DNA from 2 places in the Variovorax sp. YR266 genome. Region 2 is predicted to be linked to the other one. Evidence: predicted binding sites of a transcription regulator. Region 2 holds the regulator's gene; the other holds the start of a gene.

Region 1 (5,648 bases), on a different contig from region 2:
CCGTCTCGTGGGCGAATCGGAGCCTATGCGCCTCGTCAAGTCGCGCATCGCCAAGGTGGCGCGCGGCATGGCGCCGGTGCTGGTGCGCGGCGAATCGGGCACCGGCAAGGAGCTGGTTGCGCGCGCGGTGCATGCCTGCAGCCAGCGCAGCGAAGGCCCATTCGTCGCGGTGAACTGCGGCGCGATTCCCGAGAACCTGCTCGAGGCCGAATTCTTCGGCGCGCGCAAGGGCTCGTACACCGGCTCCTCGCAAGACCGTGACGGCTACTTCCAGGCCGCGCGCGGCGGCACGCTGTTTCTCGACGAGATCGGCGACCTGCCGCTAGCCATGCAGTCGAAGCTGCTGCGCGCGATCCAGGAGCGCAGCGTGCGCTCGATCGGCTCGACGCAGGAAGAAGCTGTCGACGTGCGCATCGTCAGTGCCACTCATAAAGACCTGCACGCCGAAGTGCAAGCCGGCCGCTTCCGCCAGGATCTTTTCTACCGCCTCAACGTGATCGAGATCGCCGTGCCCGCGCTGCGCGACCGCCGTGAGGACCTGCCCGCGCTGTGCGCCGCGCTGCTCTCGCGCATCGCACAGGACGGCGGCCTGCCCGTGCCGCATCTGTCGAACGAACTGCTGCGCCGCCTCGCGCAGCATCCGCTGAACGGCAACGTGCGCGAGCTCGAAAACCTGTTGCACCGCGCAGTGGCGCTGAACGACGGCGACGAACTTCATCTCGACCTGATGGGCGGCTTCACTGCTGCGGCCGAAGCCGCGGCGTCCGCGCCAGCGCCGCTATCGCCCGTCGCCGACGCGCCTGTCGCGCTGGCTCCGCTTCCGAGCGTGCCGGTGGCGCCGCCCAAGGTCGCGCCGCCGCCGCTGCCCTCCGACCTGCAGGCTTATCTCGATCAGCAGGAGCGCGAGATCCTCGTGCGTGCGCTGCACGAGAGCGGCTTCAACCGCACCGCGGCCGCCGCGCGGCTCGGCATGAGCCTGCGCCAGATCCGCTACCGCATCGCGCGACTGGGCATCACCACGCCCAACGGCGACGATGGCGCGAGCAGCCATGTCGACGACTGAAGCCAACGACAGCGGGCTCTGGCAAGCCGGCTGGTACCGCTTCGCGAAGGCGCTGCGCTCGCCGAATTTCGGGCCCCGTCCCGCGGGCGCGCAGACCGACCTCATCGTGCTGCATTCAATCAGCCTGCCGCCCGGCGAATATGGCGGCGACGCGGTGCAGCAACTGTTCACCAACCAGCTCGACTGGGACGCACACCCCTACTTCCAGTCGATCCGCGGCCTCGAGGTGTCCTCGCATTTCTTCGTGCGCCGCAACGGCGAACTCTGGCAGTTCGTGAGCTGCGACGACCGTGCCTGGCATGCCGGCGTGTCGTCGTGGCGCGGCCGCGGCAACTGCAACGACGACTCCGTCGGCATCGAGCTCGAAGGCCTCGAAGGCCAGCCCTTCGAAGAGCCGCAATACGAGACGCTCGCGAGCCTGTGTGCCGCGATCGCGCAGCACTACGCGATCGCGCACATCGCCGGCCACGAGCACATCGCGCCGGGCCGCAAACAGGATCCGGGCGCGGGCTTCGACTGGCGCCTGCTGCGCGAACAGCTCGGCTGGAATCCACAGATGTTTCCGCCGCAGGTGGTGCAGCGCTAATTTTTTCAATCGTGCGGCACCTCGTGATGCGTCGCTCTTGCAGCGCAGCAATGCGAAAATAGCAACCGCGCGATTCAGCAACCATGCGGCCTGCAGGCCCAAATCGGCTTGCAAGCCAAGCCCCATGCGGGTTGAGAGACCATAGGCCAGTATTCAAGCGGCATCGCTGGCCGTGTCCTATGGCGGAAGTAATACCGGCAATCCTTGTATCCATAGGAAAACGCTACATCTAGTGGGTTGTACACCCCCCGCACCCTAGATATAGTGTCCCCTGTCCGGTCATCCACACCGGCGCAGCGCCCGGCCCAGGCGCCGCCATCCAACAAGAATTGCCAACCGAGAGGAAGCGAATGCAAACTGCCCTGAACCCCCAATCGACCCCGCGTGCCGTTCCCTCGACGCCACCGCAACAGCAGCGAGACACTGCTGGCTCCCCCACCGGCCAGAACCTGGCCCACTACCAGATCATCCGCCGCAACGGCGCTGTCGTGCCCTTCGAGCCGAACAAGATCGCCATCGCGATGATGAAAGCCTTCCTGGCCGTGCACGGCACTCAGGGCGCGGCTTCGGCCAGCGTGCGCGAAACGGTCGACGTGCTCACGCAGGGCGTGATCCGCGCGCTGGTGCGCTCGCGTCCGGGCGGCGGCACCTTCCACATCGAAGACGTGCAAGACCAGGTCGAACTCGGCCTGATGCGCGGCGGCCACCATGAAATTGCCCGCGCCTACGTGCTGTACCGCGAACGCCGCACGCAGGAGCGCTCGAAGCAGGGCGAGCAAGACGTGCCGGCCGCGCCCGCACTGCACGTGCTGGACAACGGCGAGCTCGTCACCCTTGACCTGAACGAACTCAAGGGCCTGATCGAGTCGGCCTGCGAAAACCTGGGCGACAGCATCACGTCCGCCCCCATCGTCGCCGAGACGATGCGCAACCTGTACGACGGCGTGCCGCTCGACGAGGTCTACAAGGCTTCGATCCTGGCGGCCCGCACGCTGATCGAGAAAGACCCCGACTACACCTTCGCCACCGCGCGCCTGCTGCTGCACACGATCTTCAAGGAGATCATCGGCCGCGAAGTGATGCCGGTCGACCGCGCCACCGCCTACGCCGACTACTTCCCGCAGTTCATCAAGAAGGGCGTGGACAACGACCTGCTCGACGAAAAGCTGCTGCAGTACGACCTGCCCCGCCTGGGCGCGGCGCTGAAGGCCGAGCGTGACAACCAGTTCGACTACCTCGGCCTGCAGACCCTGTACGACCGCTACTTCCTGCACGTGCGCAAGACCCGCATCGAGCTGCCGCAGGCCTTCTTCATGCGCGTGGCCATGGGCCTGTCGCTGAACGAAATCGACCGCGAAGCCCGCGCCATCGAGTTCTACGAAGTGCTGTCGTCGTTCGACTTCATGTCGAGCACGCCCACGCTGTTCAACGCCGGCACGCTGCGCTCGCAGCTGTCGAGCTGCTACCTGACCACGGTGCCCGACGACCTCGACGGCATCTACGAGTCGATCAAGGAAAACGCGCTGCTGTCGAAGTTCGCCGGCGGCCTGGGCAACGACTGGACCCGCGTGCGCGCGCTCGGCAGCCACATCAAGGGCACGAACGGCGAATCGCAGGGCGTGGTGCCGTTCCTGAAGGTGGTGAACGACACGGCAGTGGCCGTGAACCAGGGCGGCAAGCGCAAGGGCGCTGTCTGCACGTACCTCGAAACCTGGCACCTCGACATCGAGGAGTTCCTGGAGCTGCGCAAGAACACCGGCGACGACCGCCGCCGCACGCACGACATGAACACCGCCAACTGGATCCCCGACCTGTTCATGCGCCGCGTGATGGAAAAGGGCACCTGGACGCTGTTCTCGCCCTCCAACGTGCCCGACCTGCACGACCTGTTCGGCGCCGACTTCGAGAAGGCCTACGTGGCCTACGAAGAGAAGGCTGCCCGCGGCGACATCAAGCCCGCGCGCACCATCCAGGCGACCGACCTGTGGCGCAAGATGCTCACGATGCTGTTCGAGACCGGCCACCCCTGGATCACGTTCAAGGACGCCTGCAACGTGCGCTCGCCGCAGCAGCACGCAGGCGTGGTGCACTCGTCGAACCTCTGCACCGAGATCACGCTGAACACCAGCGACACCGAAACCGCCGTCTGCAACCTGGGTTCCGTGAACCTGCTGCAGCACCTGAAGGACGGCAAGGTCGACCAGGAAAAGCTGAAGAAGACGATCTCCACGGCGATGCGCATGCTCGACAACGTGATCGACATCAACTACTACGCCGTGAAGAAGGCGCGCGACTCGAACCTGCGCCACCGTCCGGTCGGCCTGGGCCTGATGGGCTTCCAGGACGCGCTGTACGAACTGCGCATTCCGTACGCATCACAAGAAGCCGTGCAGTTCGCCGACGAGTCGATGGAAGCCATCTGCTACCACGCCTACTGGGCCTCGACCGACCTGGCGCGTGAACGCGGCAAGTACTCGAGCTACAAGGGCTCGCTGTGGGACAAGGGCATCCTGCCGATCGACTCGCTCGACCTGCTGGAAAAGGCACGCGGCGGCTACGTCGAAGTCGACCGCTCGGCTACCCTCGACTGGGACGCGCTGCGCTCGAAGATCAAGGCCGACGGCATGCGCAATTCGAACTGCGTGGCCATCGCACCGACGGCGACCATCTCGAACATCATCGGCGTGGACGCTTCGATCGAACCCTGCTTCGGCAACCTGTCGGTCAAGTCGAACCTGTCGGGCGAATTCACCGTGATCAACCACTACCTGGTGCGCGACCTGAAGCGCCTGGGCCTGTGGGACGACGTGATGGTGATGGACCTGAAGCACTTCGACGGTTCGCTGCGTCCTATCGACCGCGTGCCGCAGGATGTGAAGGCGCTCTACGCCACCGCGTTCGAAGTCGAAACCACGTGGCTGGTCGAAGCCGCTGCGCGTCGCCAGAAGTGGATCGACCAGGCGCAGTCGCTGAACATCTACATGGCCGGTGCATCGGGCAAGAAGCTCGACGACACCTACAAGCTCGCGTGGCTGCGCGGCCTGAAGACCACGTACTACCTGCGTACGCAGAGCGCGACGCACGCCGAGAAGTCGACGGTGCAATCGGGCCGTCTCAACGCGGTGTCGTCGGGCAACGACGCACCCTCGGGCATGAGCGCACTCGAAGCCGCCGCTGCTGCAGCGAAGGCACAGATGAGCGCAATGCCCGCCACCGACATCGCGTTCTGCGGTGTGGACGATCCGACCTGTGAAGCGTGCCAATAACGCGTCGATGCTCGCGACAGTGAGTCAGTGAGGTGCATGCAAAAAATCGCGCGACGTTCACTCAATGAAGGCATTGACTGACATCGCGCGATGCATGCGAGCAACATAACAACCACATAAATGGCGTGCGATGTGAACGAGCACTTTGCAACTCACATCGTTACTCCGATAATTTGAGCATTGGATTTTTCTATGTTGACCTGGGACGAAGAAGTCAAGCCCTCCTTACCAAAGGATATGCAACAAGGATTGCAGCACCACAACGCATCGACCAGCGGCTTGCCCGCAGGCCGTTCGGTGGACGCTCCGACTTCGTCGATTGCGCAACCCGCGCTCCGCGCGCTCGATGACGGCGCGGTCGTGCGTCCAGTTGCCGCCGCAGTAGCAACGCCTGCTGCCACCCAACGCGTCAAGGCTTCCGACAAGCGCATCATCAACGGCCAGACCGACGTCAACCAGTTGGTGCCGTTCAAGTACAAGTGGGCGTGGGAAAAGTACCTCGCCACCTGCGCCAACCACTGGATGCCGCAGGAAGTGAACATGACGCGCGACATCGCGCTCTGGAAAGACCCGAACGGCCTGACCGAAGACGAGCGCCGCATCGTCAAGCGCAACCTCGGCTTCTTCGTGACCGCCGACTCGCTGGCCGCCAACAACATCGTGCTGGGCACCTATCGCCACATCACGGCCCCCGAATGCCGCCAGTTCCTGCTGCGCCAGGCCTTCGAGGAAG
Region 2 (5,648 bases):
TCCGCGAGCAAGACCTACGTGGCGTGTTCGGCACTTGCCGCGGCGCGCTGCCGCAAGGCAGAAGACGGCCGCGTCTTTCCCGACCGGGATACGGGCTGGGTCACCGCCTACATGAACGCCGGCCCCAACAGCTGCGAGCGGGGCATCTGCTATTTCTCCGAACCCGATTCGGTCGCCGCCGCCGCCGGCAGCGAGGCCTACCGCTTCTGGCGCGGCGATGCCTACAAGGCCGAGTACGCCAGGTACGGCGAGTTCACCGGAGCGCCCAGTGCCGGCAGTCCGGCGCTGCGCGGCGCCAGGTACTGGATCGAGGTGATCGATCGAAGGAACAGCAAATACCCGCTGTATCGCATCACGGCGACTGCCACGGGAGCGCGCAGCGGCACCGGCAAAGGGGATGCGACGAAGGTCGAGCTGCAGGTGTCCTTCGATCCGGACCCGGTCTCCGGGGTGAACTGAATATAGGGAGAGAAAGAGATGAGGATCAGGAAGCTGCCGGGACGCGCCGTCGTGTCCGGCCTGGTGCTGGCACAGACCGTCGTGCACGCCGCGCAGTATCCGCTGGCGCAGGTGCCGCGAAATGCCGCGGTCGCGGAGCCGGCGCCGAACGTGATCGTTTCCGTCGACAACTCCGGAAGCATGTACGGCAGCGGCATGGCTGCCCTGCAGGCTGCTCTCAGGGAGAACTTCTCCGAGGCCAACATTCCCGATCACCGCATCCGCCTCGCCTGGCAGGCGCTGAACGACGATCGCAGTGATCGCAACTGCGCTGCATTCAGAAGCGCCGCGCCTCCTTGCAGGATCGGCGGACGTGTCAACGCGAACCTGATGCGTTCGCTGGACCGGACGCACCGCGCCAATTTCATGGCCTGGGTCAATGCCGTTCAGGCGACGGGGGGCACGCCTCTTCACGAAATGATGACCCGTGCCGGCGAGTACATGCAGATCACCGGCCAGCACAGCCCCTTCTCGGATGATCCGGGTGTGGCCGGAGCCCCGCAGTCGGGTTGCCGCAGGTCGTTCCACATCTTCATGACAGATGGCGACTACTGGCCTCCCTCGGGGTTGGAGAGCTTCATGCCCATCGTCGCCAACGAAGACGGCACGCACCGCTGGCTCCCGGACGGCACCCTCTACGCGCCGTACGCACCCTATGCCGACAACTTCGGGAGGATGAAGCGTCCGACGCTCGCTGACTTGACCTTCGAGTACTGGGCCCGCGATCTGCAACCAGGCGTGCCGAACAACCTGAAGAAGATCATTGCCGAACCGGGCGATGTGACAGTGGGGCGTGCCAAGGTTCCCGAGTACTGGAATCCCAAGAATGATCCGGCCACCTGGCAGCACCTGACGACCCACTTCATCGGGTTCGGTGCTGCGGGTGACTGGTGGTCGCGACCGAAAATCTCGACGACTGCATTGCACCCCACCTACAGCGGAGACTATGCCGGCGTGGTCGACGGCTCGATCCAATGGCTGGATCCGTTCAGTGGCAATGCACGCATGGACCTCTGGCATGCCGCCCTGAACAGCCGTGGCACGTTCACGCCGGCTTCCAATGCCAAAGCCCTGAGCAGCGCCTTCAAATCCATCCTTGGACAGGTTCTGGTCAACACCGGCACCCCGCTGACCTCCATTTCCGCCAGCGCTTCCCGAGTCTCGACAGGCACTTCCGTCTATCAGGCCGGCTACGACACGGCCGACTGGTCCGGCAGACTCAGCGCCACGAAGTTCGGCACCGACGGCAGGCTTGCTGCCAAAGCCGACTGGTCGGCGCGCGACCTGCTCGATACCCGCATGGCAAGTACTGGCGCACACGACCGGGACCGCGTTGTACTCAGCTTCTCCGGCACCACGGCTGCGTCGGCAGGCCGCGCAGCGACCACCGGCGCGGGCGTGCCGTTCAGGTGGGCCCACTTGGGCGACGCGCAGAGGGCCGCGCTCAAGGCCAGCACCGACACCGACGCCGAGAGCACCGCCCTCGGCCGGGCCGTGCTCGACTTCCTGCGCGGCGACCGCAGCAACGAGGGCGCCGGCCGCCAGTTCCGCAAGCGCGGCCATGTGCTCGGCGACATCGTGGGCTCCAGCGTCTGGTACGCGGGACAGCCGAAGAGCGGCTTCACTGGCAACGCCTATGCGGCGTTCGCGGCCATCCCCCGCGCGCCGATGGTCTATGTCGGCGCCAACGACGGCATGTTGCATGCTTTCAACGCGAGCACCGGCAAGGAGGCGTTCGCCTACGTGCCCGAAGGCCTCTACGGCACGGCGGCGGCGCCGAATCTCAAGCGGCTCAGCGAAGGCGGCTACACCCACCGGTACTACGTCGACGGCAGTGCCTTCGTCGCCGACATCTACATGGGGCCGACATCCTCGGCCAAGACGACCGACGAGCAGAAGGCGGCGAACTGGAAGTCTTTGCTCGTGGGCACGCTGGGCTCGGGTGGCAAAGGCTATTTCGTGCTCGACGCCACCAGGCCCGAGAGCGTCGACGAGGGCAAGGCCGCCAGCGTCGCGCTGATCGACACGACCGCGCTTGCGGACGACGACCTGGGCCATCAGTTCCAGCAGCCTGCGCTCGATTCCTTCTCGGGGCGGGCGCTGCAGGTCGCCCGGTTGAGCAACGACCGAAAGGCCCTGATCCTGGGCAACGGCTACAACAGCAAGAGCGAGAAGGCGGTGCTGTGGATCCAGTATCTCGATGGCGACAAGGCGGTGCTCAAGATTCCGGCGCCGGTCACGCAGGAGAAGGACACGGGCAACGGCCTGTCCGCGCCACGTCCGGTGGACCTCAATGGTGACGGCAAGGTCGACCTTGTCTACGCCGGAGACCTGCTCGGCAATCTCTGGAAGTTCGACCTCGGCGGCACCGACAGCCGTCAGTGGAAAGCCACGATGGGGCCTCTCAGCTCGAATCGTCCGGCCGCAACCGGGGCCGTGACCCCGTCCGGCCTCGACAACAAGCCGCTGTTCGCGGCCGGCGCCAGCCAGCCGATCACGACGGCGCCGGTGGTTGTGGGGCATCCGCGCGGTGGCTACATGCTGGTGTTCGGCACCGGTCGGCTGTTCGCCTCCGGCGACGAGCGCTCGACCGCCGACCAGTACCTGTACGGCATCTGGGACCCGGTCAACGGAAGCTCGAGCACCGCGACGAGGAACGACCTCGTGGCGCAGACCATCGGCGCCACACCGGTCGAGGAGGGCGATGCCGAGTTGCGCACCGTCTCCCACAACGCCGTGAGCTACACCGGTTCGGAGGCCAAGCGCGGCTGGCACCTGAAGCTGCCTGCGTCGGGAGAGCGTGTCGTCTATCCGGGTGATGTGCTGACCAGCGGCATCGGGCTGTTCTCGAGCACCATTCCCGGCTCGGGCAGCAATTCGGTCACCTGCACCGCCGGAACGGGCGACGACGGCTGGTCGCTGGTAATCGACTTCTTCAGCGGCTCGGCGCCCGAGGGCATTGCGTATTCCACTTCCGGCGCGGTGGGGGCCTATGCCGGCTTCCGGAATCGCTCCGGCAAGGACGACATGGTTCTTCAGCCGAAGAACAAGGAAAAGGGCAAGGACGTGATCTGCAATGCCGCCGGAGAGTGCAAGACGTTGACACGGCCCGACGTCGTGCGCCGCTTCGGCTGGCGCAGCCTGATGTCGACCGACTGAAGGGAGGAGAACCATGAAAAAGCAATCCAGGACACAGACTGGTAGACGGGGCCGCTCGCGCGGCTTCACGCTGATCGAACTCATGATCGTGACGACGGTGATCGGCATCCTCGCCGCCATCGCCTACCCGAGCTACACGCGCTACGTGCTGCGGGCCAAGCGCGCCGATGCCAAACAACAGTTGTTGCAGGCGGCGCAGTGGACCGAGCGCTACATGACCGCCAACGGACGCTATCCGCCGGCGACCGTCGCGCTGCCGGCCGGACTGGGGCAGTCGCCGTCGTCCGGCACGGCGAACTATTCCATCAGCTATGTCGCAAGAAACGAGACCAGCTACACCTTGCAAGCCGTTCCAGCGGGGGCTTCGCGCAATGACGAGTGCGGAACCCTCACGGTCAACCAGCTGGGCGTCAAGCTGGCGGGCAGCAGCACCGACGCTTCGAGTGCGCTGGTGCAGCTTTGCTGGAACCGTTGAGGTGCCTGTGAGAGTACGGCCGTTGCCGACGCGGCTCAGATATCGCGCAGCAACTGCCTGAACTCGTCCACGTCCTCGAAGCTGCGGTACACCGAGGCAAAGCGCACGTAGGCGACCTTGTCGAGCTTCTTGAGTTCGCGCATCACGAGCTCGCCGACCTTGGTCGAGTCGATTTCGCGCAGGCCGCTGGCCAGCAGCTTCTGCTCGATGCGCAGCAGGGCGTTGTCGATCTGCTCGATGCTCACCGGGCGCTTGCGCAGCGCCAGCATCATGGAGGCGCGCACCTTGGTCGATTCGAAGTCGGCGCGGCTGCCGTCCTTCTTCACGACGACGGGAAAATTGACGTCGGGCCGCTCGTAGGTGGTGAAGCGCTTGTCGCAGGCGCTGCACTGGCGGCGCCTGCGGACAAAGTCGGCGTCTTCCGAAACGCGGGTCTCGACGACCTGCGTTTCAAGATGACCGCAAAAAGGGCATTTCATGCGGTCAAGTCTTCTTGCTCGGAATCAGCGGTAGACAGGGAAGCGGCTCGTCAGCGCGTGGACCTTGGCGCGCACGGCGTCGATGTTTGCTGCGTCGCGCGGGTTCTCGAGCACGTCTGCAACCAGGTTCGCGGTGATGCGGGCCTCTTCGTCCTTGAAGCCGCGGGTGGTCATGGCGGGGGTGCCGATGCGCACGCCGCTGGTGACCATCGGCTTTTCCGGGTCGTTGGGGATCGCGTTCTTGTTGATCGTCATGTGGGCGCTGCCCAGCACGGCTTCGGCTTCCTTGCCGGTGATGCCCTTGGCGCGCAGGTCGACCAGCATCACGTGGCTTTCGGTGCGTCCGCTCACGATGCGCAGGCCGCGCTGGGTGAGGGTGTCGGCCACGATCTGGGCGTTCTTGACCACCTGTTGCTGGTAGGCCTTGAACTCGGGCGCCATGGCTTCCTTGAACGCGACGGCCTTGGCGGCGATCACGTGCATCAGCGGGCCGCCTTGCAGGCCGGGGAAGATGGCGCTGTTGATGGCCTTCTCGTGCTGCGACTTCATCAGGATGATGCCGCCGCGCGGGCCGCGCAGGCTCTTGTGGGTGGTGGAGGTGACCACGTCGGCATGCGGCACCGGGTTGGGGTACACGCCCGCGGCCACGAGGCCTGCGTAGTGGGCGATGTCGACCATGAAGATCGCGCCGACGTCCTTGGCGACCTTGGCGAAGCGCTCGAAATCGATGCGCAGCGAATACGCCGAGGCGCCCGCGATGATGAGCTTGGGCATGTGCTCGTGCGCCTTGCGTTCCATCGCGTCGTAGTCGATGGCTTCGTTGGCGTCCAGGCCGTAGCTCACGACGTTGAACCACTTGCCGCTCATATTGAGAGGCATGCCGTGGGTCAGGTGGCCGCCTTCGGCCAGGCTCATGCCCATGATGGTGTCGCCGGGCTTCAGGAAGGCGAGCATCACGGCTTCGTTGGCCGAGGCGCCGCAATGCGGCTGCACGTTGGCGGCGTCGGCGCCGAAGATCTGCTTGACGCGGTCGATGG

What was found. Region 2 encodes NrdR, which represses ribonucleotide reductase genes. Its sites were predicted from a motif close to CACNANATNTNGTG; they were not measured.
Region 1: the regulator NrdR is predicted to act here: its motif matches at 1,903-1,916, upstream of BLW48_RS04780 (ribonucleoside-diphosphate reductase subunit alpha).

What each region holds. Positions count from the first base shown of each region.
Region 1 covers NZ_FNPM01000001.1:1,028,854-1,034,501, forward strand. The annotation lists gene BLW48_RS04770 (sigma-54-dependent transcriptional regulator) at 1-1,063, shown strand, start outside; gene ampD (1,6-anhydro-N-acetylmuramyl-L-alanine amidase AmpD) at 1,050-1,649, shown strand; gene BLW48_RS04780 (ribonucleoside-diphosphate reductase subunit alpha) at 2,000-4,915, shown strand; gene BLW48_RS04785 (ribonucleotide-diphosphate reductase subunit beta) at 5,108-5,648, shown strand, end outside.
Region 2 covers NZ_FNPM01000005.1:223,934-229,581, reverse strand. The annotation lists gene BLW48_RS15425 (pilus assembly PilX family protein) at 1-459, shown strand, start outside; gene BLW48_RS15420 (PilC/PilY family type IV pilus protein) at 511-3,657, shown strand; gene BLW48_RS15415 (type IV pilin protein) at 3,671-4,132, shown strand; gene nrdR (transcriptional regulator NrdR) at 4,168-4,611, opposite strand; gene glyA (serine hydroxymethyltransferase) at 4,636-5,648, opposite strand, start outside.